Regions from separate parts of the Bacillus seohaeanensis genome, predicted to be linked through region 1. Evidence: a T-box and tRNA genes for the amino acid it is inferred to sense, from the RefSeq annotation. Region 1 holds a T-box; the other holds one or more tRNA genes.
The links. A T-box is a leader RNA that pairs with one kind of tRNA and senses whether it is charged. The one in region 1 lies ahead of argS (arginine--tRNA ligase), so its partner is inferred to be a tRNA-Arg.

Region 1 (9,810 bases):
GCAAGAAGAATAGAAAATGTCGGTGCCATCGCACATATTACGGTACCAATCGTAAACACCGTCATCGTTCCCATAAACATTTTCCTCGTTGTAAACGATTGAAGCATTAAAGCGGAAACTGGTGTTAATATTCCCATTACAAGCATAAACCCAGTCGCCATCCACTGTACGGTTGCAGTAGAAATACTGAACTCTTTCATTAAGGTTGTTAACGCGATATTCAATAATGTTTCATTCAAAATCGCAAAAAAGGCACCAATAATGAGGGAGATAATAACTGGTTTTACCTTAAAACTAGGGTCATCCGCTAAAAATTCATATTGTACTTTATTTTCGTCCATCTATACTCTCCTTTGTTTGTGCGTATTCCTGCAAAACCACATATTACTACACCTAAGATTGAATTGGAAGGAAATTAATTATTACATTTTTGTAAGGAGATAAAAACTGAATATGAAAATTGTTACATTTGCCTCTTTCACTAGTCAAGGCACTAGGAAGGGAGCTAACGATTCCTTATATTGTTAAAGAAGAATAGGTGGATCGTAAAAGAAGTTACAGCAAAAATGAAAGAATTAGAGCCTTTTTGTCAGAAAAACAATGAAAGAGCACCGAAAAAATCGATGCTCTTTTTACTTTAAAAATAGAAACCACTGACCCATTCTGCCAAATATGCACATAAAACAGCAGCATAGGTACCTACAATATTCCCGAGTATTCCCATTAACAACCCGACAGGAGCTAACGATGGTTGGAATACCGAAGCGACAACAGGTGCAGAACTTGTCCCACCGATATTACCTTGTGATCCTACAGCAACAAAGAAGAGTGGAGCACGAAGCAATCTAGCAGCTAAAAAGATAATAATGACATGGATAGCTAGCCAAACAATTCCCATAAGGACATATTGAGGTGCGTCTACAACATACATTAAATCTGCTTTTGCACCAATTGTTGCAAGTAGTAAGTAAATCCCTGCGTAACCAATCTTACTTGCACCGTAGTTTTCTAAATTGCTTACTTTTGTGAATGAGAAGATAATCCCAACCGCAGAAATAATCATAATTGTCCACGTTCCAGCGGATAGTACAGAAGTTTCCGGAAGCGTTTCAGAGAACTTACGGATAACGTAGGCAACACCAAACCCTAAGCCTAGAATAGCTGCAAGATGTGGTACAGTAATTGGTCTAGAATTTTTGCGTTCAATTTCACTCATATCATCGTTTACTTTCTTAATGACAGAGTTGTCCGCTTTGTTCCATTTATTGAATTTGTGTTGGAAACCAGCCAAGAAGATCATTATCCCCATCCAGCTATAGCCGACAACTGTATCGACAACGATAATTGGAGATAGAATTTCCTTCGGTGTTCCGGTTGCTTCAATCAATGCAGCCATATTTGCACTTCCGCCAATCCAGCTACCTGCTAGGGCGGCAACCCCAGTCCATGCTTCTTCAGGTAGAAGAGGCTGGAAGAGTGCTAATGCGATTGGACCACCGATGATGACTCCAAATGTACCTGCAAGGAACATGCCTATCGCTTTAGGTCCAAGCTTTAATGTTGCTGGAACATTTGCCGATAATAGTAGAAGCAATAACCCCACAGGCAAAATGTAAGTTGATGTAAAATCGTATAATGCGGAACTATCGGGGATGATTCCAACTGTAGTAGAAATCATTGGAATAAAATAAACCCAAATTAATGGCGGTGCATAATGAAAAAACTTTTGTAGAGAAGGTATTTTTGACTCCCCTAAAATAAAAAGAAGCCCTACAACAGCGGCTAAATATGCGAAGATTGCCATTGGTTCTTGGATTAAAGGACTACTGAATAGTATCATGTTCAAACCTCCTTAAAAAATAGACTTTACTATCATAACATTGAAAACGCTTTATCCGTTGATTTTAGAATCTTGGAAATACTTTTTAAAGTGATTCCATTTTAATGCAAAAGGCATTTAGACAATAAAAAATTGCCATGAGAATCCATGACAATTTCACTAAATGTTGTTTAGTTGGTGGTTAAGAAGGTAGCTTAAAATTAAGCTTTTTTGGGATTAGATATAATCTTTATTTAACTTTACTAATAACTCCAATAATCCAATATAAACAAGAGGATACCAGTTATCATGGAAATTCCAAAAAGCATAAATAGAAAGTCAAAAAAGTTGTCCATGAACATTTGCCTTTGGTTTTCACGTTTGAAATTCCTAACTTCTTTTCGATAATCTTTTACAGAGTTCATATTTATCCCCCTCTTTAAACGGATTAGAACGTTGTAATTACTATTTTCAAGGAGGGTAGAGGAAAATCCTGCTTTTATGTAAAAAAATTGTTGAAAAGATAGTGTTTATAGTCCATTTTGGATATTTTTGAAGAGGGTAACCTTTGCTTTAACTTTACCTAGGGAGAGAAGGCAAGTGTTTGAAGTGAATTCTAATGAGGCTTTCTAGGTTCCTAGACACTTTTCTTCGGATACTGGACAAATTCCTAGGGTTCCTAGACAAAATTTATGGATTACTGGACAATATTTAAACTATATTGGACAAACTTGTTGCTTTTCTAGACAAATTTACTTTTATTGGAGATAAAGTTCATTTTTCTCTACTTAGTCAAGGAACTTAAATCTAGAAGCTATTGTCCCGTCGCGAGAGCTTACTGGATAGATTTCCTGATTTATTTTTCTTTGTAAGTAGGAATTCCCATCCTAAAGCGGGGCAATTTAACAACAAAAAGGCCGGCAAATAGCCGACCCTTTTTCTGTTATTAGTGAAGGTGGTTTTCAGAAATTTGACTCAATGCAACCCCTGCACTTCTGTCTGATTTCTGTTGTACTGCCAAATCTCCTAGGGCTAACATTCCAACTAACTGACCATTCTCCACAACTGGCAGACGACGAATTTGGCGTTCTGCCATTAGTGCTGATGCTGACTCAACAGAGGCATCAGGTGAAATGGTTACAGCATTTTGGGTCATAACTTGTGAAACAGCACCTGGTTTTGACTGAGTCAGTCCTCTTATCGTTAAGTCACGGTCAGTTACCATTCCAACTACTTGGCCGTTTTCCACTACAGGCATTGCTCCAACATTCATAGAAGACATTTTACTAGCAACTTCTTGTAGTGAGTCCTGGTTAGAACAAGCTTCTACATGTCTTGTCATAATATCACGTACTTGCATTATAACTCCCCCTTAATGATTATTGACAGTACGTATATAGTATTTGGTTGAAGTCGTTTTCTATTCAAATAGTCACTATCCATTATTTTCAAAAATATATTAGGGGGATTTTTATACTCAGTGTGTTGTGAGTAAAAAAATATTAAGTCCGTCAGAAGAGTCAGGAGTTAATTTTAAAGAGAAGTGTTGTCAGATGTACCAAGATGATGAAAAACCATGACGAAAAAAGGGATAATAAGTATAGAAAGGAATACTAGTAAAATGAAAAGGAATTGAGAACCCGCAGTGAGGTGTTTCTTCACATCTTCTTTATGGTCTTGTGCAAAATTCTTTAATTCGTCATTCATAATGACAGAAGAAGTATCTAACAGTTTTTCCTCGTCTAGATTATAGTAATAAATTTCTCCTTTCTGAAATTGAAAAAAATCATCACGGGTTTGTTCATAAGTGACAAAAAGAACTTTTACCTTATATTCCTTTGTTTCCTCCTCATTAATGGCTACATCTGTATGCACATCGATAAAGTCTTTTACTGCTACACTTTCCTTTGTATAGTAGGCTTCCTCTGTTAAGACTTTTTCAATACTGTTTATAATGGGGTCTTCCGCTTTTGTATTTAAAGAAAAGACTAAAGGTACAATGAATAATGTACATAACAGTATTGCGGTAAAATACCTTTTCATTCTGTCCCTCCTCAGAGCAGAGATTTTAGAACTATAACTTGTACTTTCACTTTATGTGAAGAATAGAGAAGTTAGAATAGCTAAAATAGAAAAGGGTTCAATGGGTCTGTCCACCATGGCTAATTATTTTAAAAAACATCTAAAATAAGATTAATCATTAAAATAGAGGGTATAAAATAACGGAATATGTAGCACGGAAAATCTATTAAAAAAGTTGAAACTTTATTACTTCCGAATCGTACAAATGATTAGCGACTATTTTTCAAACGGGGTGAATTCATTGAAGGAGAATGAACGATTAAAGCAGGTCATTATCAAGTTGTCGAAGGTTGGAGTTACTATAACAAAAACAAAGTCAAGAAGAGAAATTTTTCATTCTTTAAAGGCTTACGAACCGCTTCCAAAAACATTTACTACTTAGTACTCCTACTTGAAACAAAAGGACAGACATAATTCCTTATTTTTCCCTATATAAATAAGTAATGACTGGAGGGATAAATATGGAACGAACGATGTATGATGTCCAGACCTTACGGGAGATACGTAAAAGGGCAGACGAAATATCTTATTACTGTATGGGGAAAAATCGCCTACAGAATCCGCAAAATATTATAGTTGCGTTGGATCAAGTATGCCGTGCGTTAGCGATGTTCGCAGAAACGGAAATCCAAAAAGTGAAAAATGAAAATATCTCTTATGATCCACAAAGTTATATTAAAGGAAGACTTGGAATTGCTTATCGAACCATTCATCAAGACCCTCAAGGTGATTCGCATACAGCCTAAGTAAAGAGGTTGACTCAGAAATCAACGGATTTCCGGAACGTCTATAGCTAAAACGGTCCGTATCATCCAAAACAAAAGGGACGGTCCCTTCAGGTGAATATCTATCACTTTTTTGAGTCAGCCCCTTACTTTTTTCTATTTATGATTTAAACAAAAGGTAAGGAGTATAGAAGCAAAGAAGGATAACCGGCTAGTCGGTTATCCTTCTCTACTGTCGGGGCTTATGAAAGCCCATCGCACTTTATTTCTTTTTTCTTTTTGCAATAACTCGATACACAAGGAAGAGGACAATAACAATGACCCCTGCTGCGACTGTAAGTAGAGTAAAGTTTTCTTCAATAAATGGTTTTGCTTGTTCCCCTAAGGCTAAGATGATTGCACCTTCGAGGAAAAAGCGGAAGCCTCGTCCTATTAATGACCATAATAATAAAACTCTTATTTTAATTTTTGATACCCCAGCAAAAATGGTGAAAACTTTATATGGAATTGGTGTAAAGCCGGCAACCAATATTGCTAAAGGACCGTATTTATTAAAATAGCCCTCTACCTTTTGAAGTTTTTCTTCAGAGATGAAAAAGCGAAGAATTGGACGCCCTAGTTTTTTTCCGATAAACCAACCTAATAATGCTCCTAAAACCGATGCTATTGTTGTGTATAAAGCGTAATACAACGCATTATCCGGGTTCGCGATAGCAAGGGGAAGCAAGATAACATCTGGTGGAATAGGAAAGAAAGATGATTCTGTAAATGCTACCACAATTAATCCCCATACCCCATATTCTAATAACCATGTTTCGAATTGATGAATCAGTTCTGACATATTCTATATAAGCTCCTTTAATATGCGTTTTTAACATATGAAGTATATCATGTTTTCTAGTATAGCGTAATCTAAAGTTGTAATGAAACAAATACCGATCACGTCCAAGCGAAAAGGAGGAAGTAATATGAAGAGAATTTTTATTATTTTCATTAGTATATTCTTTCTTTTTTCTTTAAAGGGCTATGCCTGTTCCTGTGTTCCACCAGATACGCCTGAGAAGGAATTACAACAGGCAGGTGCTGTTTTTAGTGGAAAAGTGATAAAGGTAGAGGAGGATAAAACAGGGGCGTCTTCCGCTAATTCAAGCTCTCAAGTTAGTGTAACGTTGGAAGTGCAGGAGATTTGGAAAGGGATAGAGGAGAATCGTATAGTTGTAAAAACAGAACAACATTCCGCATCATGTGGATATGAATTTAAAAAAAATAGAGAGTACCTTGTATATGCTCAAAAGCAAGGGAATGAATGGTATGTGTCCTTATGCAGTAGAACCACCATTCTTGCTGAGGCAGGCGAAGATCTAAAAGCATTAGGAAAAGGAGATCCCCCAACAACAATCGTAGCCTCCACTGAAAGTGATGTTGTTGAAATAGTGAAAGGATGGGGGATAGCAGTTTTTATTTTAACACTTTTAATAGGGTTATATTATTTTATTAGAGAGACAAACAAGTAAAAACGAAATAGTTCATTTCTCGGGAAATAGCGACAAAATTTCTTTTTTTATTTCTTACATTTCGACAGGAGCTTTTAACCCTAATAGTTTCAATGCTTCTGTAAGGACGATGGATACGGCGTTAACTAACGCCAATCTTGATTCCCTTTCAGTGTCTTGTTGTAGTATTCTTGTTTTTCCATAATATCTATTAAAGCTTTGTGCCAAATCAACAGTGTATTTGGCGATATAGGATGGGGAGGATGCAAGGTTTGCTTTTTCAATAACTTCCGGAAATAATCGGAGCAGCTTAATTATATCCCAGCTTTCTGCATCTTCTAATCCATCAAAAGTTGTAAAAGTAGCCTCTCCAGACTTTCGTAAAATAGAGTGAGCACGTGCATTTGCGTATTGAATGTAGGGACCTGTCTCGCCTTCAAATGTCAGCATTGATTCAAGTGAAAATTCAATGTCATTCTGGCGGTCATTTTTTAAATCATGAAAAATAATCGCACCTACACCAACAGATTTGGCAACATCCTCGGCATTTTGCAGGTGTGGATTTTTCTCTTCAATATTGGATTTTGCCATGGTGATTGCTTCAAGCAACACTTCTTCGAGCAGAACAACTCTTCCTTTTCTAGTAGACATTTTTTTGCCGTCCTTTAAATAAAGACCAAAAGGAATGTGCTGTATGTTATCTGCCCAGTCGTAGCCTAATTTACCTAGCACAGAGGTGATCTGTTTAAAATGTATCGTTTGTTCTTGACCGACAACGTACAATGCTTTATGGAAGTGATACTCACGCTGACGGTACAGTGCAGCAGCCAAATCTCTAGTAGCATACAATGTAGCGCCGTCTGATTTTTTAATTAAACACGGAGGGAGTGCTTTGTCCTCTAAACGAACAACCTCTGCTCCTTGGGATGTTTCTAATAATTGTTTTTCTTTAAGCTGGTCGATTACCTCTTGCATTTTATCGTTGAAAAAAGCTTCTCCATGGTAGGAATCAAACTCTACGCCAAGCAATTGATAAATTTTTTTAAAAGCTTGCAGTGACTCATCACGAAACCATTTCCACAGATTAGTTATCTCTTCCTCTCCATCTTCTAAAAGCTTGAATGCACGTCTACCTTCCGCTTCCAGCTCTGGATTAGTAGCAGCCTCTTCATGAAATTTTTTATAAAGAGTAAATAGTTCTGCAATGGGGTTTTCTTTTACCTTATCGATATCTCCCCATTTCTTAAAAGCAACAATTAGTTTCCCGAACTGTGTTCCCCAGTCACCTATATAATTTATTCGGATTGGGGTATAGCCACATTTGTTTGCAATGAAAGCAAGAGAATTCCCAATAACTGTTGAGCGTAAATGACCCATGGAAAAAGGCTTTGCGATATTAGGCGAGGACATATCTATCACAACTGTTTTACTGCTGCCAAATGTATGAGAGCCATATTGAGACCCTTGCTGTAGAATGGTGTCAACAATCTTCTTCCCGACTGTTTTTGGATCAAATGTAACATTCACATAAGGTCCAATGGCAGTAACCTTAGAGATCTCAGGTGCTTGAAGGGATGCGGCTAGTTGTTCAGCGATAGCGGAGGGAGCTTTTCGTTCTATTTTTGCCAATCGAAAACAAGGAAAAGCAAGATCCCCATGCTGCGTGTGTTTCGGAACTTCAATAGATGAGTGAATCTCGTCTTTCGTTAAGGAACCTTTTAGACAACTGCTTAAGCTTTTAGAAAAAATTGATTTTAAATCCATATTCCTGAACCTCCAAAGTTTGATTTTTCCTCAAATAGAATACAAAAAATCCGCCTCTACTATATGTAGAGACGGATTTATCCGCGGTACCACTCTGCTTCCCTAATGGGCGCTTACTGTATAACGGGACTTTCCCGACCATAGCCTACTTTTGTTCAGCATGGTTTCTCAGAAGTGCGGTTCATTTAATGCATCACACCGGGCTTTCACCATCCCCAGCTCGCTTTCCGATCAACAAAAAATTACTCTCTTCTTCATAGAATTTTTTTATTCCGCTATTAGTAGCGGTATGCTGCTCATTCTTCACAGCACCGCCACTAATCGCTCGATTGGTGAGGTACGGTGAAACTTACCGATGCGAGAGCGACAGTAGAACGGGACTAACCATCCTGCAGAAAATCATCCCAGGATGGAAGTTTCACTTTATTAGGATATATTTTACACAATACCCTGAAAATTGCAATAGTATTCTATGATTCGTCTGAAGAAAACATATAGTTTTTATGGTAAAACCTCATACTGAATACTAGTCCTAGTGCCAGCATATTCCCCATGAGAGAGCTTCCTCCGTAGCTGACAAAAGGAAGGGGGATTCCAGTTATCGGTAACAGCTGGATGGTCATTCCGACATTCTGGAAAACGTGGAAGGTGATCATACTGATGATCCCGGCACACACATAGGCATTGAAAGTATCCTTCGTATCAAGAGCTACCTTCGTCAAATGATAAATCAATAAGAAGAATAAACTAATGACAATACTTGCACCTAAAAACCCGTATTCCTCCCCGATTACACTAAAGATAAAGTCGGTATGGTTCTCGGGTAGAGTAACTTCGCCGTCTTTATACCCTTTTCCGAAAATTTGACCAGAGCCGATAGCGTTTAGCGATTTGATTAAATGGAATCCTTCTAATTTAGCGTAGTTATAAGGGTCAAGCCAAGAATAGATACGTCCAAATTGATATTCTTCCACTTTTAAATATTTTGCCAGTATTTCAGGGGCCCAAATAACAAGTGCCAGTATAGCGCCCCCAATTGCGGTAATCGAACTGAAAATAGGAAGTATAAGCTTCCATGTAATACCAGATACAAGAATAATCCCAACCATGATGGCAATTAGAACGAGTGATGTACCTAAGTCAGGCTGCTTCATAATAAGAGCCAAAGGAATCATCGTTGCTCCGCCGATTTTTAAGAGAAGTTGAAAGTCGGTTTGTAACGTTTTTCTCGTATGGACCTCGTGGTGGTTAGAAATAATTCTTGCTAATACAAGAATTAAAAATGTCTTCATAAACTCTGATGGCTGAATCGAACCTACTGGCAATTCAAACCAACTTTTAGCCCCATTTCTTATAGGAGCAATACTCTCGGGTGCAACAATTAAAGCCAGCAACAATAGTATCCCGAACCCATAAGTATACCAAGCAAGGCGTTTATACTGTTCAGGATCAAAGAATAGGGCAAACCCAATAATCATAAATCCAACTACATACCAGAAGGCTTGTTGTAAAACGAAATTTGCGGAGTATTGTCCTGATGTTTGGGCACTACTTATTCCAAGGGCACTTACAATAAAGAATAGAAGTAATAAAAATGCAAGTCCCCAGTCAATTTTATCAACGAAACGTTGGCGTGTTTCCATAATTTATTCACCTTAATCTTTAAAGATTGATTTACCATACTTAGTCTAATGGAAAGAAGTCTGAAATAGAAATAATATCTATTAAATAAATGTTGAAATTCATATTTCACATTATATATAAATTAAACAGAAATAACGACAGATTTTCTCCTATTATATGCTACCAAAGAACATTTTTTTCTACAATGCACATTTCCAACCATTTTATAACAAAAGCGGAAGCGCCTCGAACAGACCCGACAAGCATAAGACAAGCATCCCAAAAAGGCGCTTTTTGCCTTTAT
Region 2 (19,122 bases), on a different contig from region 1:
TTGGTAGAGCATCTGACTTTTAATCAGAGGGTCGAAGGTTCGAATCCTTCATGGCTCACCACTATTTGCGGGTGTGGCGGAATTGGCAGACGCACCAGACTTAGGATCTGGCGCCGCAAGGCGTGGGGGTTCAAGTCCCTTCACCCGCACCACTGCTTTTATAACGCGGAAGTAGTTCAGTGGTAGAACACCACCTTGCCAAGGTGGGGGTCGCGGGTTCGAATCCCGTCTTCCGCTCCAAAGAAACTTTGCCGGGGTGGCGGAACTGGCAGACGCACAGGACTTAAAATCCTGCGGTAGGTGACTACCGTACCGGTTCGATTCCGGTCCTCGGCACCACAATACGCGCCCGTAGCTCAATTGGATAGAGCGTTTGACTACGGATCAAAAGGTTAGGGGTTCGACTCCTCTCGGGCGCGCCATCTTAATTAATAAACGGGAAGTAGCTCAGCTTGGTAGAGCACTTGGTTTGGGACCAAGGGGTCGCAGGTTCGAATCCTGTCTTCCCGACCAGTAGAAAGTTTAAATACAAACATGGGGCCTTAGCTCAGCTGGGAGAGCGCCTGCTTTGCACGCAGGAGGTCAGCGGTTCGATCCCGCTAGGCTCCATATTATTTTTAAAATGGCGGTGTAGCTCAGCTGGCTAGAGCGTACGGTTCATACCCGTGAGGTCGGGGGTTCGATCCCCTCCGCCGCTATAAGAAATTAATGTTAGTGCTAGTAATATTGGACCCTTAGCTCAGTTGGTTAGAGCTGACGGCTCATAACCGTCCGGTCGTAGGTTCGAGTCCTACAGGGTCCATTTATATGGAGGAATACCCAAGTCTGGCTGAAGGGATCGGTCTTGAAAACCGACAGGGGTGTTAAAGCCCGCGGGGGTTCGAATCCCTCTTCCTCCGCCATATCCTTTAAACAATAATTCATATTAGCGCGGGGTGGAGCAGTCTGGTAGCTCGTCGGGCTCATAACCCGAAGGTCGCAGGTTCAAATCCTGCCCCCGCAATACCAGGTTTTCAGTAAAATGAAAATTTAATTTGGTCCGGTAGTTCAGTTGGTTAGAATGCCTGCCTGTCACGCAGGAGGTCGCGGGTTCGAGTCCCGTCCGGACCGCCATTTACATATAGGGCACTTATAAAATCAGCATACAGATTGAATTGAGATTTGAAAAAATTTCCTGGAAGTTGTATGATGAAGAAAGCCTTGTCTGAAATTAGGATACATATTAAATAAGGCTCAGTAGCTCAGTTGGTAGAGCAATGGACTGAAAATCCATGTGTCGGCGGTTCGATTCCGTCCTGAGCCACCATTAACTTAATATTCCCTTAGTTTTTCAGGAAGTATGGAGGGGTAGCGAAGTGGCTAAACGCGGCGGACTGTAAATCCGCTCCTTCGGGTTCGGCAGTTCGAATCTGCCCCCCTCCACCACCAAAATTAGGGGCATAGTTTAACGGTAGAACAGAGGTCTCCAAAACCTCCAGTGTGGGTTCGATTCCTACTGCCCCTGCCAATAGATAAATAATGGCGGTTGTGGCGAAGTGGTTAACGCATCGGATTGTGGCTCCGACACTCGTGGGTTCGATTCCCATCAATCGCCCCAAAGTAAAGTATTATTATAAAAATTGACTCATGCTGCTTTTCAATGGGCTATAGCCAAGCGGTAAGGCAACGGACTTTGACTCCGTCATGCGCTGGTTCGAATCCAGCTAGCCCAGCCATTTTCAAATAACTTGGTTAATTGTTAGTCAAAGATAGGTAAGCTTTCATAGCAAGTCAAACTTGAGTATTTACAATAAATTTATACATGCGGGTGTAGTTTAATGGTAAAACCTCAGCCTTCCAAGCTGATGTCGTGGGTTCGATTCCCATCACCCGCTCCAAATAATACATAATGGGGGCCTATAGCTCAGCTGGTTAGAGCGCACGCCTGATAAGCGTGAGGTCGGTGGTTCGAGTCCACTTAGGCCCACCATAATTAAATAATTTTTCTTGTTCCGCAGTAGCTCAGTGGTAGAGCAATCGGCTGTTAACCGATTGGTCGTAGGTTCGAGTCCTACCTGCGGAGCCATTTTTTATATGAAGAAATTTTTAAGATCGCCCTTTGCTAAGAGGATAGGTCCCGTAGACATGCTTATTTCTTTTATTTCAAGTGTGATGCGCCTTTAGCTCAGCAGGATAGAGCGACAGCCTCCTAAGCTGTAGGTCAGAGGTTCGAATCCTCTAAGGCGCGTATTTAAACATAACTATGGTAGAGTGATAGAAAAAACTAATATGAATATCTAAAAATATAACGAGGAGCGATTACCAATATGGTAGTCGCTTTTTTTGTAGGGAAAATAATAAAAAGTTCTCTTTTGAATAACCTTTCTATTAGAACAGTCTGCATCTAAACTAGTATAGGGAGCCTGCTTAGCTTTTTCTGCCCGTAAACTGAATCTATTGTTTTAAAAAAGTTTTTTTCTTTTTAACATGAGGGATAAAGATTCCAAACCTCTGTATTTTATAGAACAAATTCGACTTATACTCTTCTGATTCTTACATGTGACTCGAAAGAATTACATCTTCTTAAAAATTTCCTTACACTTCCTCACTTTTATTGCCCTTAGATTCTCTTTTATGTACAATAGGCAATAGTGTAAATCATGAAACAGGAATTTATTTTACATAAAAACAGCATAAAGGAGCGAGTTAGAGTGGGTAAGGTTTATGTATTTGATCATCCATTAATTCAACACAAATTAACATTTATTAGAGATAAAAACACAGGTACAAAGGAATTTCGTGAGCTAGTAGATGAGGTGGCTACGCTAATGGCCTTTGAAATCACACGTGATTTACAATTGGAGGAAATTGAAGTAGCAACACCAGTTAGTCAGGCGACAGCCAAAACATTAGCTGGAAAAAAACTCGGGATTGTGCCGATTCTTCGTGCGGGACTAGGTATGGTTGATGGAATATTAAAGCTTATTCCTGCAGCAAAAGTAGGACATGTTGGTTTGTACCGTGATCCTGAAACATTGCAGCCTATTGAATATTATGTGAAGCTTCCTAGTGATGTGGAAGAGCGTGAGCTTATTGTAGTAGATCCAATGCTTGCTACTGGCGGGTCTGCTGTTGAAGCGATTAACTCACTAAAAAAACGTGGTGCGAAAAACATCAAATTCATGTGTCTTGTTGCCTGTCCTGAAGGTGTGGATGCAATTAAAGAAGCACATCCGGAAGTAGATATTTATATCGCAGCACTTGATGAAGGGTTAAATGAAAAAGGATATATCGTACCTGGTCTTGGCGATGCAGGAGACAGATTATATGGTACAAAATAATGAAAAGCAGGTGAAAATAGTGGACAAGCCTATAAAAGTAATGACAATCTTCGGTACAAGACCAGAAGCAATAAAAATGGCACCACTTGTACTAGAGTTAAAGAAATATCCTGAGCAATTTGAGACAGTCGTAACAGTAACAGCTCAACATCGACAAATGCTAGATCAGGTATTGAACATTTTTGATGTGCAACCTGATTATGACTTAAATATAATGAAGGACCGTCAAACACTTATAGATGTTACCACAAGGGGACTAGAGGGGCTCGATAAGGTAATGAAAGAAGCAAAGCCCGATGTTGTCCTTGTACATGGCGATACAACAACAACATTTATTGCCAGCCTTGCAGCATTCTATAATCAAATTGCAGTTGGTCATGTAGAAGCCGGATTGCGAACATGGAATAAATATTCTCCATTCCCAGAGGAAATGAATCGTCAATTAACAGGTGTTATGGCAGATTTGCACTTCTCTCCAACAGAGAAATCAGCTCAAAATCTTCTAAATGAAAACAAAAAGGAAGAAAGTATCTTTATTACTGGAAATACAGCGATAGATGCACTTAAAACTACGGTTAAAGATGAATATGAACATGAGGTGCTTCAAAAGGTCGGCGATGATCGTCTAGTATTACTTACGGCACACCGCCGTGAAAACCTCGGTGAGCCGATGCGTAATATGTTCCGTGCAATTAAGCGATTAGTGGACGAGCATGATGATATTCAAGTTGTTTACCCGGTCCATTTGAACCCAGCCGTTCGAGAAGTGGCGGATGAGGTGCTCGGAAATGATCCTCGAATACACTTAATTGAGCCGCTTGATGTCATTGATTTTCATAACTTTGCTTCAAGAGCACATTTAATTTTAACCGATTCTGGTGGTGTCCAAGAAGAAGCCCCATCACTTGGTGTCCCAGTTCTTGTGCTTCGTGACACAACGGAGCGTCCGGAAGGAATTGAAGCAGGAACATTAAAGCTAGCAGGGATAGAAGAAGAAAATATATACAACTTAGCGAAAGAGCTTCTTACAGACCAAAAAGCTTACGATAAAATGGCGAAAGCAGCCAATCCATACGGAGACGGACTTGCATCTTACCGAATCACCCAAGCTATCCGTTATCATTTCAAAGAACTAAAGGAACGACCAAAGCCGTTCACAACCTAACTAACATAGAGGCCCTTGTTATTTAAATAACAAGGGCCTCTATTATTTTGCGGACGTAGCTTTAATGCGTTAAAGTAACTAGGGACGGACCTTTGAGGTTGTCTCCAACTTCCATATCTTAACCCATTAAAATCCATACTTTAGAACGGAAAAAATAATTTATACAAGTATAATATTATATGGAAGTATTTACATTACATAAAAGTCATTCACATATTCATGTTTCTTCTATATACTTTAAGAAGTAGAGCAGTAAGTAGTATTGAAAATGCCTAAAGATTTGTATCTATTGTCAAAAAACACGTTTGAATTGTGTGCAAATTGTGACAACTGTAACAGCTAGTAAACTTTTTAAATACAACACATTGACATAGATAATATGCTATTGTATGCTAACAAAGGATATATAATGATAAGGTTTTCACAATTAAATGTTTAAGGTGTGAAAACGCTTTACATCCTTTGAAGAAAGTGCTTTTCCACATTCCACTACAAATTAGTGTGGGGATGAATTATGCGTCAAAACAAACGACGTCCGTATCAATCGATGGCCCTATATTCTGCCATACTTTCACAATTAGTTGGTTCCATTCTCATTGGAATTTTTGGAGGAAGATGGCTTGATAAAATATGGGATACCACACCACTATTCTTAATTATTGGACTACTTCTTGGTCTGTCGGCAGGTACTTATGCCATGCTTCGCACAGTCCAACATTTCTATTCGGGAGACTAATGTGACATGCCGGAAATACAACAAATGTTTATAAGGCATCGTAAGTACATACTTTTTCTTCTCTCCATTTACGTTCTCGGTTGGGGCTTTACATCCTATCAGTCTATTTTTTTAGGACTTATCTTTGGTACAAGTATAAGCTTGTTTAACCACTGGGTAATGGTTAGAAGAACATCAAGGTTTGGAGATGCGGTGTTAGCAGGGAAAAAGGTACGATCATTAGGGACATTTTCACGGATGGCTGGAGCGGCCTTTGCGATTATAGTAGCAATGGAGTTTCCACACGTATTCCATATCCTAAGTGTTGTTTTGGGATTAATGACATCCTACATTGTCATTATGATAGATTATTTTATTCAGCAACTAAAATCTCATCAGTAGCGGGGAAGAGAGGTGAATTTCATTGAATCATGAAGCTCCTTTATACAATTTGGATTTCATGGGTACGACAATAACCTTTAACCTGGCAAATATTTTAATGATTACTGTAGCAAGTGCTATCGTTTTCCTTATTGCCGTTTTGTCTACTCGTCGACTTGCCATGAAACCAACAGGGTTCCAGAACTTCATGGAATGGACGATGGACTTTGTGAAAAACATTATTAAAAGTAACATGGATTGGAAAACAGGGGGACGTTTTCATATTTTAGGTCTTACCTTGATTATGTACATATTTGTTTCAAATATGTTAGGTCTTCCATTTGCTGTCGTGATTGATCACGAACTATGGTGGAAATCACCTACAGCGGATCCTGTTGTCGCCATGACATTATCTGTCTTAGTGGTAGCACTATCCCATTATTATGGTATTAAGATGAAAGGTTTTGGTGAATACGGAAAAGACTTTTTAAAACCAATGTGGTTCTTGTTCCCGCTTAAAATAATTGAGGAATTTGCCAACACATTAACATTGGGTCTTCGTCTTTACGGAAACATCTATGCCGGAGAAATACTTCTTACTTTACTAGCAGGAAGTTTAGCAACTGGCGTAGGAGGAACGATTGCGGCAGTTTTACCAACACTTGCTTGGCAAGGATTCTCCATTTTCGTTGGTGCCATCCAATCATTCATTTTTGTTATGTTAACGATGGTGTATATGGCTCATAAAGTCAGCCATGACCATTAATATATACCTGTTCATTTATTGAACAAAAACATTTAGTAAAAAATATATTTTTATACATTTAAGGAGGAACTTTAGAATGGGTCTTATAGCAGCAGCAATTGCAATCGGTTTAGCAGCACTAGGTGCAGGTATCGGTAATGGTCTTATCGTATCTCGTACAGTTGAAGGTATCGCACGTCAACCAGAAGCACGTGGTATGCTTCAAACAACAATGTTCATCGGGGTTGCGTTAGTAGAGGCGATTCCTATCATCGCGGTTGTTATCGCGTTCATGGTACAAGGTCAATAATCGAAGTTACACACGTTCCAAAATGGCGAAGATCATTCCTTGAGAACCTTCGCCATTCCTTTATGTTCATGACTTCAGAATAGAAGGAAACAATCTATTATTCACTGCGTAAATCAGTGTGAATTAAATAATTAGCAAAAATGCTTAATAGAAGGAATTGACTCTTGAAGGGAGTGAAATCGCGTGCCAACAAACGCATTTGTCCTTGGTGCAGGTGGAGTTAACACTGGTGATATTATATTCCAGCTTGTTATGTTTATCATCCTACTTGCCCTATTAAAGAAATTTGCATGGGGTCCTTTAATGGGCATTATGCATGAACGTGAAAATCATATTGCAAATGAAATCGAAGCGGCAGAGAAAAGCCGTCAAGAAGCTAATAAAAATCTAGAAGAGCAACGTCAGCTTTTAACAGAGGCACGTCAAGAAGCTCAAGGGCTCATTGAGAACTCTAAAAAACATGGCGAAGAGCAGCGACAAGAAATTATTGCAGCAGCTCGCGCGGAAGCAGAACGCTTAAAAGAATCTGCAAAGCGCGAAATCGAAACGCAAAAAGAACAAGCGGTTACCGCACTACGCGAACAGGTCGCTTCATTATCTGTACTAGTTGCTTCTAAAGTAATCGAAAAAGAACTTTCTGTTGAAGATCAGCAAAAGTTAATTAATGATTACATCCAAGAGGCAGGAGAACAGCGATGAGTAACACTGCAGTCGCAAAACGTTATGCGTTAGCTCTTTTTGAAATTGCCAAAGAACAAAATAGTCTAGAAACTATAGAGCAAGAGCTCCGAGTCGTTAAATCTATTTTTATAGAAAATAACGAAATAAATACTCTTTTAGAAACACCAAAGATTCCTTTAGATAAGAAAAAGGAAATCGTAAAAGAAGCTTTTATAACTGCTTCCCCATCTGTACTTAATACATTGTTATTATTAACTGATCGTCATCGTTCTGGTGAAATCGTTGCGGTAGTTGACGCATTTATTGACCTAGCGAACGAAGAGAGAGGCATTGCAGAAGCAACTGTATACTCCGTTCGACCTCTTAGTGATGACGAGAAGGAAGCGTTATCATCTTCTTTTGCAAAAAAAGTAGGAAAACAATCTTTAAGAATTGAAAATGTGACAGATGAAAGCCTCCTCGGAGGTATCAGAGTCCAAATTGGTAACCGCATCTTTGATGGTAGCCTAGTTGGGAAACTGAATCGTCTGGAACGTGAATTAATTCGTTAACTTTCATATAAATGAGGGGTGAAATTCATGAGCATCAAAGCGGAAGAAATCAGCGCGCTGATTAAAAAGCAAATTGAGAACTATCAGTCTGAGATGAAAGTAAGCGATGTTGGTACGGTTATTGAAATTGGTGACGGTATCGCTCGAGCTCATGGCCTCGACAATGTCATGGCTGGAGAGCTTGTTGAATTCTCAAACGGTGTTATGGGTATGGCACAAAACCTTGAGGAAAATAATGTTGGTATTATTATCCTTGGGCCATTCAGAGATATCCGTGAAGGCGATGAAGTTCGTCGTACAGGTCGTATAATGGAAGTTCCTGTAGGTGAGGAACTAATTGGTCGTGTTGTTAACTCTCTTGGACAACCCGTTGATGGTTTAGGTCCAATTAATACGTCAAAAACTCGTCCAATTGAAAGTAAAGCTACTGGTGTTATGGATCGTAAATCCGTACATGAGCCACTTCAAACAGGTATTAAAGCGATTGACGCTCTTGTACCAATCGGACGTGGTCAACGTGAGTTAATCATCGGTGACCGTCAAACAGGTAAAACATCTGTTGCAGTCGATGCAATCTTGAATCAAAAAGATCAAGATATGGTATGTATCTATGTTGCAATTGGACAAAAAGAATCTACTGTACGTACTACAGTAGAAACGCTTCGTAAGCATGGTGCTTTAGACTACACAATCGTTGTTACAGCATCTGCTTCTCAACCAGCTCCAATGCTATTCTTAGCACCTTATGCTGGTGTATCAATGGGAGAAGAGTTCATGTTCAATGGCAAACACGTGCTTATTGTATATGATGATCTTTCTAAGCAAGCGGCTGCATACCGTGAGCTTTCCTTACTACTCCGTCGTCCTCCAGGTCGTGAAGCATTCCCTGGTGACGTATTCTATCTTCACTCTCGTTTATTAGAGCGTGCAGCAAAGCTTAGTGATGCGAAGGGTGCAGGTTCTATCACAGCATTGCCATTCGTTGAAACACAAGCTGGAGATATCTCTGCTTATATTCCAACGAACGTAATCTCCATCACGGATGGACAGATCTTCTTACAATCTGACCTATTCTTCTCTGGTGTTCGTCCAGCGATTAACGCAGGTCTTTCTGTATCACGTGTTGGTGGTTCTGCACAGATTAAAGCGATGAAAAAAGTATCCGGTACGTTACGTCTTGATTTAGCTGCATACCGTGAACTAGAAGCATTCGCACAATTTGGTTCTGATCTTGATAAAGCAACACAAGCGAAATTGAATCGTGGTGCTCGTACGGTTGAAGTACTGAAACAAGATCTTAACAAACCACTTAAAGTTGAAAAACAAGTAATGATCCTTTATGCGTTAACAAAAGGTCATTTAGATGATATTCCGGTAACAGATATTCGTCGTTTCGAAGATGAATTCCTAAGCTGGTTAGATCGCAACCACACGGATGTATTAGACGAAATTCGTACAACAAAAGCTCTTCCTGAAGACGAAAAAATGGTAGCTGCTATCAACGAATTCAAGAAAACTTTTGCGAAATCTGAGTAAAGAATAGATACCGGCTAATTGAAAAGTGAAAGTGGCTTGGTAAGAGGCGACAAGATTTTCCGGGAAAACAGAAGAGGTCGTTCTTTGACCTCAGCTGTTTTATCGGAAAAGACCTCGAGCCTCTAGCCACTGGAACTAGACTAATTGAAAAGTGAAAGTGGCTTGGCTAGCCTCAGGCATAGTATAAGACAAGCACCTCGGAAAGGCGCCTTTTGGGATGGTTGTCTTATGACCTCGAGGGGGCTAGCTGCTGAAACTAGACAAACCGGTAAGTTCTTTTAAATTATCTTTCGTTCTAAAACAATGAAACAAGGGTGGTGAAAACCAGTGGCATCGTTACGCGATATACAAACTCGTATAACTTCAACAAAAAAGACGAGTCAGATTACAAAGGCAATGCAAATGGTATCTGCTTCTAAGATGAGTCGTGCGGAAATGAATGCTAAGTCATTTATTCCTTACATGGAGAAAATTCAAGAAGTAGTATCTTCGGTTGCCCTTGGTAGTACAGATGTAACGCATCCAATGTTAGTCTCCCGCCCCATCAAAAAAACCGGTTATTTGGTCATTACCTCTGACCGGGGGTTGTCGGGGGGATATAACAGTAATGTTATACGACTTGTCAATAACAAAATCAATGAACGTCATAAATCCAAAGATGAATTTGTGATTATTGCAATTGGGCGTAAAGGTCGGGATTTTTTCCAAAAACGTGGATTCAATGTCATTGAAGGCGTTGTAGGAGTTCCAGATCTACCAAGCTTTGCAGATATTAAAGATATCGCAACGAAAGCGATATCCTTGTTCTCAGATGAAGCTTATGATGAACTGTATTTATATTACACTCACTATGTTAGTGCGATCCAGCAAGATGCTACGGAAAAGAAAGCTTTGCCGTTAACAGATATGGACACCACTACAAAAAAGGTAACATCTTATGAGTTCGAACCATCTGCAGAAGAAATTTTAGAAGTGTTGCTTCCTCAATATGCTGAGAGTTTAATTTATGGAGCATTACTTGATGCGAAAGCAAGCCAGTTTGCTGCTGAAACGACAGCAATGAAGAATGCAACAGACAATGCCAAAGAGCTAATTGATAATCTTACATTATCTTATAACCGTGCACGTCAAGCTGCTATTACACAGGAAATCACTGAAATAGTCGGTGGCGCGGCGGCTCTAGAGTAGTAATAAACGATTAATTCAAATGAATGTCGCAGGCACATTCATCTTTTATATCACAGTCGTGAAATGCTAGTTAGGAGGGAAAGACATGAACAAAGGACGCGTACTTCAAGTAATGGGTCCGGTTGTTGACGTAAAGTTCGAAGCTGGTCAACTTCCTGATATTTTTAACGCGTTAAAGGTTGAACAAACGGAGGAAACTGGCTCAGTTAAAGTTGAATTAACACTAGAAGTTGCCCTTCACCTTGGAAATGATACGGTTCGTGCGATCGCAATGGATTCTACTGACGGTTTAACTCGTGGAGTAGAAGTTGCCGATACTGGAGCTCCTATCTCAGTTCCTGTTGGTGATGTAACTCTTGGACGTGTATTTAACGTACTTGGTGAGACAATCGACCTTGATGAGAAAATTAATGCTGAGGCTCGTCGTGATCCAATTCACAGAGAAGCACCTAAATTCGAACAACTTTCTACAGAAGTAGAAATTCTTGAAACGGGTATTAAAGTAGTAGACTTACTTGCTCCATATATTAAAGGTGGTAAGATCGGTCTATTCGGTGGTGCCGGTGTAGGTAAAACAGTATTAATCCAGGAACTTATTAACAACATCGCTCAAGAACACGGTGGTCTTTCCGTATTCGCTGGTGTAGGTGAACGTACTCGTGAAGGTAACGACCTTTTCCACGAGATGAGCGACTCTGGCGTTATTAAGAAAACAGCAATGGTATTCGGTCAAATGAATGAGCCACCTGGAGCACGTATGCGTGTTGCACTTACAGGTCTTACAATGGCAGAATATTTCCGTGATGAGCAAGGACAAGACGTTCTTCTGTTCGTTGATAACATCTTCCGTTTTACACAAGCAGGTTCTGAGGTATCTGCCCTATTAGGCCGTATGCCATCTGCCGTTGGTTACCAACCAACACTTGCAACGGATATGGGTCAATTACAAGAGCGTATCACTTCTACTAATGTAGGTTCTGTTACATCAATCCAAGCGATTTATGTACCTGCCGATGACTATACGGATCCGGCACCAGCAACAACTTTCGCTCACTTAGATGCAACAACAAACCTTGAGCGTAAACTTTCTGAGATGGGTATTTACCCTGCCGTAGATCCTTTAGCGTCTTCATCTCGTGCGCTTTCTCCAGATGTTGTTGGAGAAGAGCATTACGAAGTTGCTCGTAATGTACAACAAACATTACAACGTTACAGAGAACTTCAAGATATCATCGCAATCCTAGGTATGGATGAACTCTCTGATGAGGATAAGTTAGTCGTATCACGTGCTCGTCGTGTACAATTCTTCTTATCACAAAATTTCCATGTTGCTGAACAGTTTACTGGTCAGAAAGGATCTTATGTACAAGTGAAAGATACTGTTCAAGGATTCAAAGATATTCTTGAAGGAAAATACGATCATATCCCAGAAGATGCATTCCGTCTAGTAGGTCCAATTGAGGATGTATTGGCTGCAGCTAAAGAGATGGGTGTAGAGGTATAATTAGGGACCAGGAGGGAAGAAAATGAAGACATTAAAAGTCAATATTGTCACTCCCGATGGCCCAGTGTACGATTCAGAAGTGGAAATGGTAAGTACAAAAGCTCAAAGCGGTGAGCTTGGTATTTTACCTGGACACATTCCGATGGTTGCTCCACTACAAATCGGTGCGGTTCGCCTCAAAAATGGTGGAAACACTGAGCTTGTAGCTGTCAGTGGCGGCTTTTTAGAAGTTCGTCCTGAACAGGTGACAATTCTAGCACAAGCTGCAGAAACAGCAGAAGCTATCGATGTAGAACGCGCAAAAGAAGCAAAAAGTCGTGCTGAAAGCCGATTACAAGCACAAAAAGAAGATGTTGACTTCAAACGTGCTGAAATTGCTCTCAAACGCGCAGTGAACAGAATTAACGTTTCCGAACGTAACTTCTAACTACAACCTAACACCTCTTCCCATCAGTCTAGGGAAGAGGTGTTTTAGTATATTCTTATAGTGGAGGGACGGACCTTTAACCTCTGTTAAAGGTCCGTCCCTCATTACTTTAGTGCAATAAAGCCTTATTGGTAGAAAAATCTTACATTTATTGATAAGATTTATATTTCAGAGTAGAGGCTTTTGTGGTATTATGAGACTATGCGTGGAATTTTACTGTTTAGGGGAGATTGGATGGTTGAAGTTTTTGGTCAGCAGGCTTTAGTGAGCATGATTGTACATATAATGGTTTTTGGAATCACGTTTTGGGCTTTACAAGCACTACAGTTTGAAAAGTTTCTCAGAAAAAACCGTGTAGCACAAGCTCGCTTACTTTATATACTGCTAACAATTGCCATTGGATCTATTGTCAGTAACTTTTTAATTGATTATTATGTCTGGACGCAACAACTCCCTTTTTACTTTGAACTTATCAGGTTTTTGTGAAAAATAGGACTTCCTGCATGTTTCTTTCTTATGCACTTTTAAGTATTATTTATTTTGTGTCTGTTTGTGAAAAAGTTTCAAAATATTTCTGTTATAAAAGCGATGAATCTTGTTTTAAAAGAATGTAAAAAGATGACGACATTTCCCAAGTATTTTCCTCTTCATCATGGAAAGACTTTTTAGTAAGGGGGAGGAATACAAAATGAAACGTTATTTTTACATTGTTTTAATTTTTTTATTGGGGTTTGGTTTTTACGTCATCCATTACGGGAATAACACGACTGAAGCCACTAGTTCATTAGATATCAGTAAGCTTGAAAATGCAGTGAACAGCGTCGATGGTCGTATCGTTGATTGGTCTCTATATGCAAGAGAAAATTTAAATATCTCTACGGATAAAGGATTTGCTAAATTTATTAAAAATATACAAAGTAAATTTCCGGATTTTAAATGGCAGGAAAAAGTGAAGAATGATGGAACCATCGTTGTGGGACATTTCCAACATGCTCATGGGGAAGAAACGATAAAATTCGAGTCAACCCACACAAATGGGACCACTTTTTCGTATGTTGTTTATAGCATCCAAGGAGATAAAGGGTTATCGACAAAAGATACCAAATATATTGTCGACCAATATATCCCTAATATAGATAAAATTTTTATGAATAAACCTATAATATTCTCTTGTATAAAAGGCGAAATCAATGATAGGCTGGACAAAGTTTTGTCAGGTCAGGCAGTTGAATTATTGGCAGAGTTAGATGCAAAGCAAATTGAGTCATTAGAAGAAAAAGATTTTTATTCGATTTCAGCTTATTCGGAAGAGATCACACAGGCAATACCAACAGAGACAGAAGACATGAATATACAACTAGGATTACGAGATAACGGTTTGGGCGCTAAGACAACCTTTGTTATTGGCACACCAATCCTAACGATTGAATATTAATATAGAGAAATTGGACGCGGAGGGGAATACTCTTGGAAAAAATTATCGTCCGCGGCGGACAGCAATTAAACGGTACAGTGCAAGTAGAAGGTGCTAAAAATGCCGTTTTACCTGTAATCGCTGCAACATTATTGGCTAGTGAAGGTAAGAGCGTAATTAAGAATGTACCAGCTCTCTCCGATGTATATACTATTAATGAAGTAATACGTCATTTAAATACAGATGTAGCTTTTCATAATAACGAAGTAACAGTAGATGCATCTAGAGAGTTACTGGTAGAAGCTCCTTTTGAATATGTAAGAAAAATGCGTGCTTCTGTCCTTGTAATGGGTTCATTATTAGGAAGAACAGGAAGAGCACGTGTTGCCCTCCCAGGTGGGTGTGCGATTGGTTCAAGACCGATAGATCAGCATCTTAAAGGCTTTGAAGCAATGGGTGCCAAAGTAAAAGTCGGAAATGGCTTTATTGAAGCAGAAGTTGATGGAAGACTTAAAGGTGCAAAGGTATACCTTGATTTCCCAAGTGTTGGGGCAACAGAAAATATTATGATGGCTGCTGTATTGGCAGAAGGTACAACAATATTAGAAAATGTTGCAAAAGAACCTGAAATAACAGACTTAGCTAACTTTCTAAATAAAATGGGAGCCAAAGTAAAAGGTGCTGGAACAGGAACAATCCGCATTGAAGGTGTGGAACGATTATACGGTACCGAACATAGCATTATTCCAGATCGTGTTGAAGCAGGTACATTTATGGTTGCTGCTGCAATTACAAAAGGAAATGTATTAGTGAAAGGTGCTATTCCCGAACATCTTTCATCGCTAGTTGCAAAAATGGAAGAAATGGGAGTTACCATTGTGGAAGAGGCTGATGGTCTTCGAGTAATTGGACCGGATAAGTTAAAATCAGTTGATATTAAAACGATGCCTCATCCAGGATTCCCAACAGATATGCAATCGCAAATGATGGCGCTTCTTCTCTGTGCAGAAGGAACGAGTGTCATTACGGAAACGGTTTTTGAAAATCGTTTTATGCATGTCGAAGAATTCCGTCGAATGGGTGCAGATATTAAAATTGAAGGTCGTTCTGTCATTATGAACGGTCCGACGACATTACAAGGTGCAGAAGTCGCAGCAACAGACTTACGTGCTGCAGCTGCTCTATCTATCGCTGGACTTGTGGCGGATGGCTATACTCGCGTAACAGAATTAAAACATTTAGATCGTGGTTACGTAAACTTCCACAACAAGCTTGCAGGAATTGGTGCAGATGTAGAACGTGTAAATGAATCTGTCGAGGATTCTGTTACAAGTCAACAAGTTATTAATGATATTAACGCATAATTTTTATAAAAGGTAAGCCTCTTCAATATTGGAGGCTTATTTTTTATACTTTAATTTATTGGATAGAGATGTAAGTCATCCTATTTCCATGCAAACGAGGATTAAAAAGAAATACCCAAATAAAACAGATCCCTGTAAAATGCAGACGGTGTCTGTCCCCTACAGACATAACGACATTGTTTGATGAGTTTGTGGGTCATTCCTTTTAGCAACATCCCCCTTTGTCTTGTAGATGAGGTTTGAGGGCTGTTTCAGCGGCTTAAGGCCTCTCGCCTTGAGGTCATAAGCCAAGCATCCCGCTCAAGAAGGCAAAAAGAGCGCCATTCCGGGATACTTGTCTTTTGTGCTTGTCAAGGCCACCCAAACCGCTTCCGCTTTTCTCTGTCCAGTTCCAGCGGCTAGCTTAGCTCGCTGTGAAAAAGATAATTACCCTCTAAGGGCAAAAGACGCCCCTTGGAGGTCATCTCTATTTTCTTCGCGAGCTGCCCAAGCCGCTTCCACTTTTCTAATCATAAATGCTTGTCCACTACCATACATATGAAGTAGAGAGGAGAAGTGTTCGGGCATTTCTTCTATTCAATCTTATTTTGGGGGCATCAAACATGAAGCATTTAAAACCAGTACTCATCATCTTCTCCATTTTCATCGCAGTAACGTTTATTGTACCTACCTTAGTTGTGCTTCCTTTTTCGTCAGACAAAGAGAGTAAATCTTTAGAGGAAAAACTTGAAAAAGGCGCTAGTCATGAAGAACTTGCAAAATCTGTCGAGGTAGCAGTCTATCGCTCACAAAAAGACGTGATTGAAGAAATACCATTAGAAGAATATGTTGTTGGTGTCGTCTCTGGGGAAATGCCGGCTAATTTTGAGCTAGAAGCTTTAAAGGCACAGGCTCTAGCAGCGCGTACGTACATCGTCAGTCATTTGCTTAGTGATGCGAAAGGTGTTCCTAAAGGGGCAGACGTTACAGATACAGTGGACCATCAGGTTTTTAAAAATAAAGAAGAACTAAAGCAGGCATGGGGTTCTGATTATCAATGGAAGCTAGATAAAATTTCAGAAGCAGTACTAGAGACAAAAGGGCAAGTTTTAACATTCGATGGTAAACCAATAACAGCCGCTTTCTTTTCAACTGGAAATGGATATACGGAAAATTCAGAGGCATATTGGTCGGATGCTTATCCATATTTAAAAAGTGTGAAAAGTCCTTGGGATAAACAATCGCCTAAATTCACCGATCAAAAAGTAATACCTGTATCAGAATTCCAGCAAAAATTAGGTATTACTCTTGCTGGAGATGGGTCCGTTGGGACAATTACATCTAGAACACCTGGTAAACGTGTTGGAAGTGTAGAAATAAGCGGAAAAGAGTTTAGTGGACGTGAGATAAGAGATAAACTCGAACTTCAATCCTCTGATTTTACTTGGTACCGTAAAGGAGACCACATTGTTGTTAACACGAAAGGTTACGGTCATGGGGTAGGAATGAGTCAATACGGAGCCAATGGAATGGCAAAGGAAGGAAAAGGCTATAAAGACATCGTCGAGCATTACTATAAAAACGTGGAGATTTCCAAAGCAGACCAACTATTACAAAAAGTTACCGCACAGCGTTAATATAAAAAGTTAACATGTTAAAACTCATGAAATCAAAAAGGTACAGGATCATAAAAATTGATCCTGTACCTTTTTGCGTGAGCAAGTAGCTAACCCTTCATCCAAGCTTCCACTCTTTTCATCGTTTTTCCGAATGAACTAGTTTCTCTAAAATAAGTCCGATTAATAATTAAAAAACAGACCATAACACCAAACAAGTCTTTGGCAGCATCAATCAATGTTGCGGAACGATAAGGTATGAATGATTGATGGATCTCATCAATAAAACCATAAAAAATAGCGGCAAGTGCTGCGATAAAATTAACGGCATAACTCAACTTATTATGAGCAAGCAATGCAGCAACAAAAAGAACATAAAGGATAGCAAACTCAATTACATGAAGGGACTCTTTAAAAATTCTATCCCATTTGGATGAAGCCAACTCAATTACCGCAGTATCAGGCAAACTGGATAATGTCCAAATAACACCCATATATACAAACGGGGATACTGTTAAAACTATTTTAATAAAACTTTTCATACCAGTTGTCCTTTCAAAAGAAATTCATAAGTGAGTGTTCCAAGTGAGTGTTCCTGGCACAGAACATCGAATTTGTTCCTGGCACAAAACATTGAATTTGTTCCAGGAACAAAAACACTTGTACCTAAGTTTTTTCTTCTAGAAAAAGGTGAAAAATGCTTCTAATTAGAAGGTTTACTTTTTTTGTTATTTTACCATGTCAGCAAAAAATGTTCGAGAAAGTAAAAAAGTTTTAAAAAATATACATAATTAGAGGTGGTTTGTTGAAAAATAAGGATTTTAAAAATTTTTTATGAAAGATGTATATATTTTTGAGTATCTGTTCAGAATGATTGCTGAGGTGATGAAAATGAGAGAGGAAGAAAAGAAACAATCTTCTCAGAAATTTTTTAAGAAGCGTTGGGTATTCCCAGCAATCTATTTAGCGAGTGCTGCAATCATTATTACAGGTATTCTTTGGTATCAATCAGCAGGAAATGATGTAGCGGATGATTCGGAAGACTTTGGTTTTGAAGAAAATGCAACGGATAAACAATTTGATAATCCTGCCGTTGAAGTAAACCGGTCTTTAGAAAACTTTGTAATGCCAGTGAAAAATCCAGAGAATGCAGTCATCGAAAAGCAATTCTATGATGAAAATGCATCAGCAGAAGAACAAGAAGCTGCTCTAGTTGTCTACAATAATCAATATCAGCCAAACCAAGGTATTGATATTTCAAACGAAGGCAAAGATTTTAATGTTTTAGCAGCTATGAGTGGAAAAGTAACAAAAGTTCAAGATGACGCCCTATTAGGGAACATAATTGAAATTGAGCATGCGGAAGGTATTGTAACTCGCTATCAATCTGTTAAGGATTTTAATGTTGCGGTTGGTGATTCCGTAGAACAGGGGCAAGAGATTGCAAAAGCAGGAACTAGCCAATTAAATGAAAAGGCAGGTACTCACGTTCATTTTGAAATTCGTAAGGACAATGTAGCTGTCAACCCTCTAGAATATATGAATAAGTCGTTAGCATCCCTTAAAGAAGCTAACGTAGAAGACGAGAAGAAGTTAGATGAAGGTACTGCAAGTGAAAAAGCAGAAGACCCTGCTGCAGAAGGCGAAACTTCTAGTACACCGGAAGCGTCGGAAGAAGAGGCAGCAGAACAAGGTGAAGGCCAAGATGAAGCTGCTGAAGAGCAACCAGCAGAAGACAAAGCTACAGATGAACAATCATCAACAGAAAGCGAAGCTGACCAAGAAAATCCAACTTCTGGTGAAGAGCCAAAAGAACAAAAAGAACAAGAATAAATTAGGAAAAAGGATAACCTTTAACGCAGGTTATCCTTTTTTAATGGCTGTTTTCTAAAGACTATTTTCGTAAAGTTTGTTGCTTTTTAACGGAAACTAAGTTTAACCCACTGAGTTAACTGGAGCGGAGGGCACTTGACTCCTGTGGGATACAGAGGAAAGGTCGAGACCCCGAAGACGGAATGGATCATCCATTGTCCATAAACAATAAACTTTACCAAAACAGCCTTTTAAATAGAAAAGAAAACATTTTAAAGTAGCAAATCTGCCAACTCTTTGCATTTATTTTTTTAGAGATAGTAAAAGATTCGACAAGAAAAATAGTATTGTAAAAAACATTTTTTATATAAAAATCTCCTATAACTTCTTCTTTTATAAGGAATATCTTTATTT

Region 2: it encodes a tRNA-Arg, which carries the amino acid that the T-box ahead of argS (arginine--tRNA ligase) is inferred to sense. The anticodon was not compared.

Annotation. Positions count from the first base shown of each region.
Region 1 is NZ_JBHUMF010000001.1:105,395-115,204, forward strand. It holds gene ACFSUL_RS00530 (MDR family MFS transporter) at 1-341, opposite strand, end outside; gene ACFSUL_RS00535 (DUF819 family protein) at 638-1,840, opposite strand; gene ACFSUL_RS00540 (hypothetical protein) at 2,083-2,244, opposite strand; gene ACFSUL_RS00545 (CBS domain-containing protein) at 2,766-3,182, opposite strand; gene ACFSUL_RS00550 (hypothetical protein) at 3,353-3,862, opposite strand; gene ACFSUL_RS00555 (Lmo0850 family protein) at 4,143-4,283, shown strand; gene ACFSUL_RS00560 (hypothetical protein) at 4,363-4,647, shown strand; gene ACFSUL_RS00565 (YqaA family protein) at 4,889-5,467, opposite strand; gene ACFSUL_RS00570 (hypothetical protein) at 5,595-6,140, shown strand; gene argS (arginine--tRNA ligase) at 6,195-7,883, opposite strand; T-box leader at 7,948-8,150, opposite strand; gene rodA (rod shape-determining protein RodA) at 8,354-9,526, opposite strand.
Region 2 is NZ_JBHUMF010000035.1:143,579-162,700, reverse strand. It holds tRNA gene ACFSUL_RS21245 (tRNA-Lys) at 1-61, shown strand, start outside; tRNA gene ACFSUL_RS21240 (tRNA-Leu) at 68-152, shown strand; tRNA gene ACFSUL_RS21235 (tRNA-Gly) at 166-240, shown strand; tRNA gene ACFSUL_RS21230 (tRNA-Leu) at 251-339, shown strand; tRNA gene ACFSUL_RS21225 (tRNA-Arg) at 346-422, shown strand; tRNA gene ACFSUL_RS21220 (tRNA-Pro) at 437-513, shown strand; tRNA gene ACFSUL_RS21215 (tRNA-Ala) at 537-609, shown strand; tRNA gene ACFSUL_RS21210 (tRNA-Met) at 625-698, shown strand; tRNA gene ACFSUL_RS21205 (tRNA-Ile) at 729-802, shown strand; tRNA gene ACFSUL_RS21200 (tRNA-Ser) at 810-902, shown strand; tRNA gene ACFSUL_RS21195 (tRNA-Met) at 930-1,003, shown strand; tRNA gene ACFSUL_RS21190 (tRNA-Asp) at 1,037-1,113, shown strand; tRNA gene ACFSUL_RS21185 (tRNA-Phe) at 1,231-1,306, shown strand; tRNA gene ACFSUL_RS21180 (tRNA-Tyr) at 1,342-1,425, shown strand; tRNA gene ACFSUL_RS21175 (tRNA-Trp) at 1,434-1,507, shown strand; tRNA gene ACFSUL_RS21170 (tRNA-His) at 1,522-1,597, shown strand; tRNA gene ACFSUL_RS21165 (tRNA-Gln) at 1,641-1,715, shown strand; tRNA gene ACFSUL_RS21160 (tRNA-Gly) at 1,804-1,877, shown strand; tRNA gene ACFSUL_RS21155 (tRNA-Ile) at 1,893-1,969, shown strand; tRNA gene ACFSUL_RS21150 (tRNA-Asn) at 1,991-2,065, shown strand; tRNA gene ACFSUL_RS21145 (tRNA-Arg) at 2,154-2,227, shown strand; gene upp (uracil phosphoribosyltransferase) at 2,691-3,320, shown strand; gene wecB (non-hydrolyzing UDP-N-acetylglucosamine 2-epimerase) at 3,340-4,485, shown strand; gene ACFSUL_RS21130 (AtpZ/AtpI family protein) at 5,000-5,221, shown strand; gene ACFSUL_RS21125 (ATP synthase subunit I) at 5,228-5,602, shown strand; gene atpB (F0F1 ATP synthase subunit A) at 5,625-6,347, shown strand; gene atpE (F0F1 ATP synthase subunit C) at 6,424-6,636, shown strand; gene ACFSUL_RS21110 (F0F1 ATP synthase subunit B) at 6,820-7,335, shown strand; gene ACFSUL_RS21105 (F0F1 ATP synthase subunit delta) at 7,332-7,868, shown strand; gene atpA (F0F1 ATP synthase subunit alpha) at 7,896-9,404, shown strand; gene atpG (ATP synthase F1 subunit gamma) at 9,732-10,592, shown strand; gene atpD (F0F1 ATP synthase subunit beta) at 10,678-12,096, shown strand; gene ACFSUL_RS21085 (F0F1 ATP synthase subunit epsilon) at 12,119-12,523, shown strand; gene ACFSUL_RS21080 (DUF1146 family protein) at 12,758-13,009, shown strand; gene ACFSUL_RS21075 (YwmB family TATA-box binding protein) at 13,212-13,958, shown strand; gene murA (UDP-N-acetylglucosamine 1-carboxyvinyltransferase) at 13,991-15,301, shown strand; gene spoIID (stage II sporulation protein D) at 15,904-16,917, shown strand; gene ACFSUL_RS21060 (VanZ family protein) at 17,007-17,438, opposite strand; gene ACFSUL_RS21055 (peptidoglycan DD-metalloendopeptidase family protein) at 17,788-18,729, shown strand.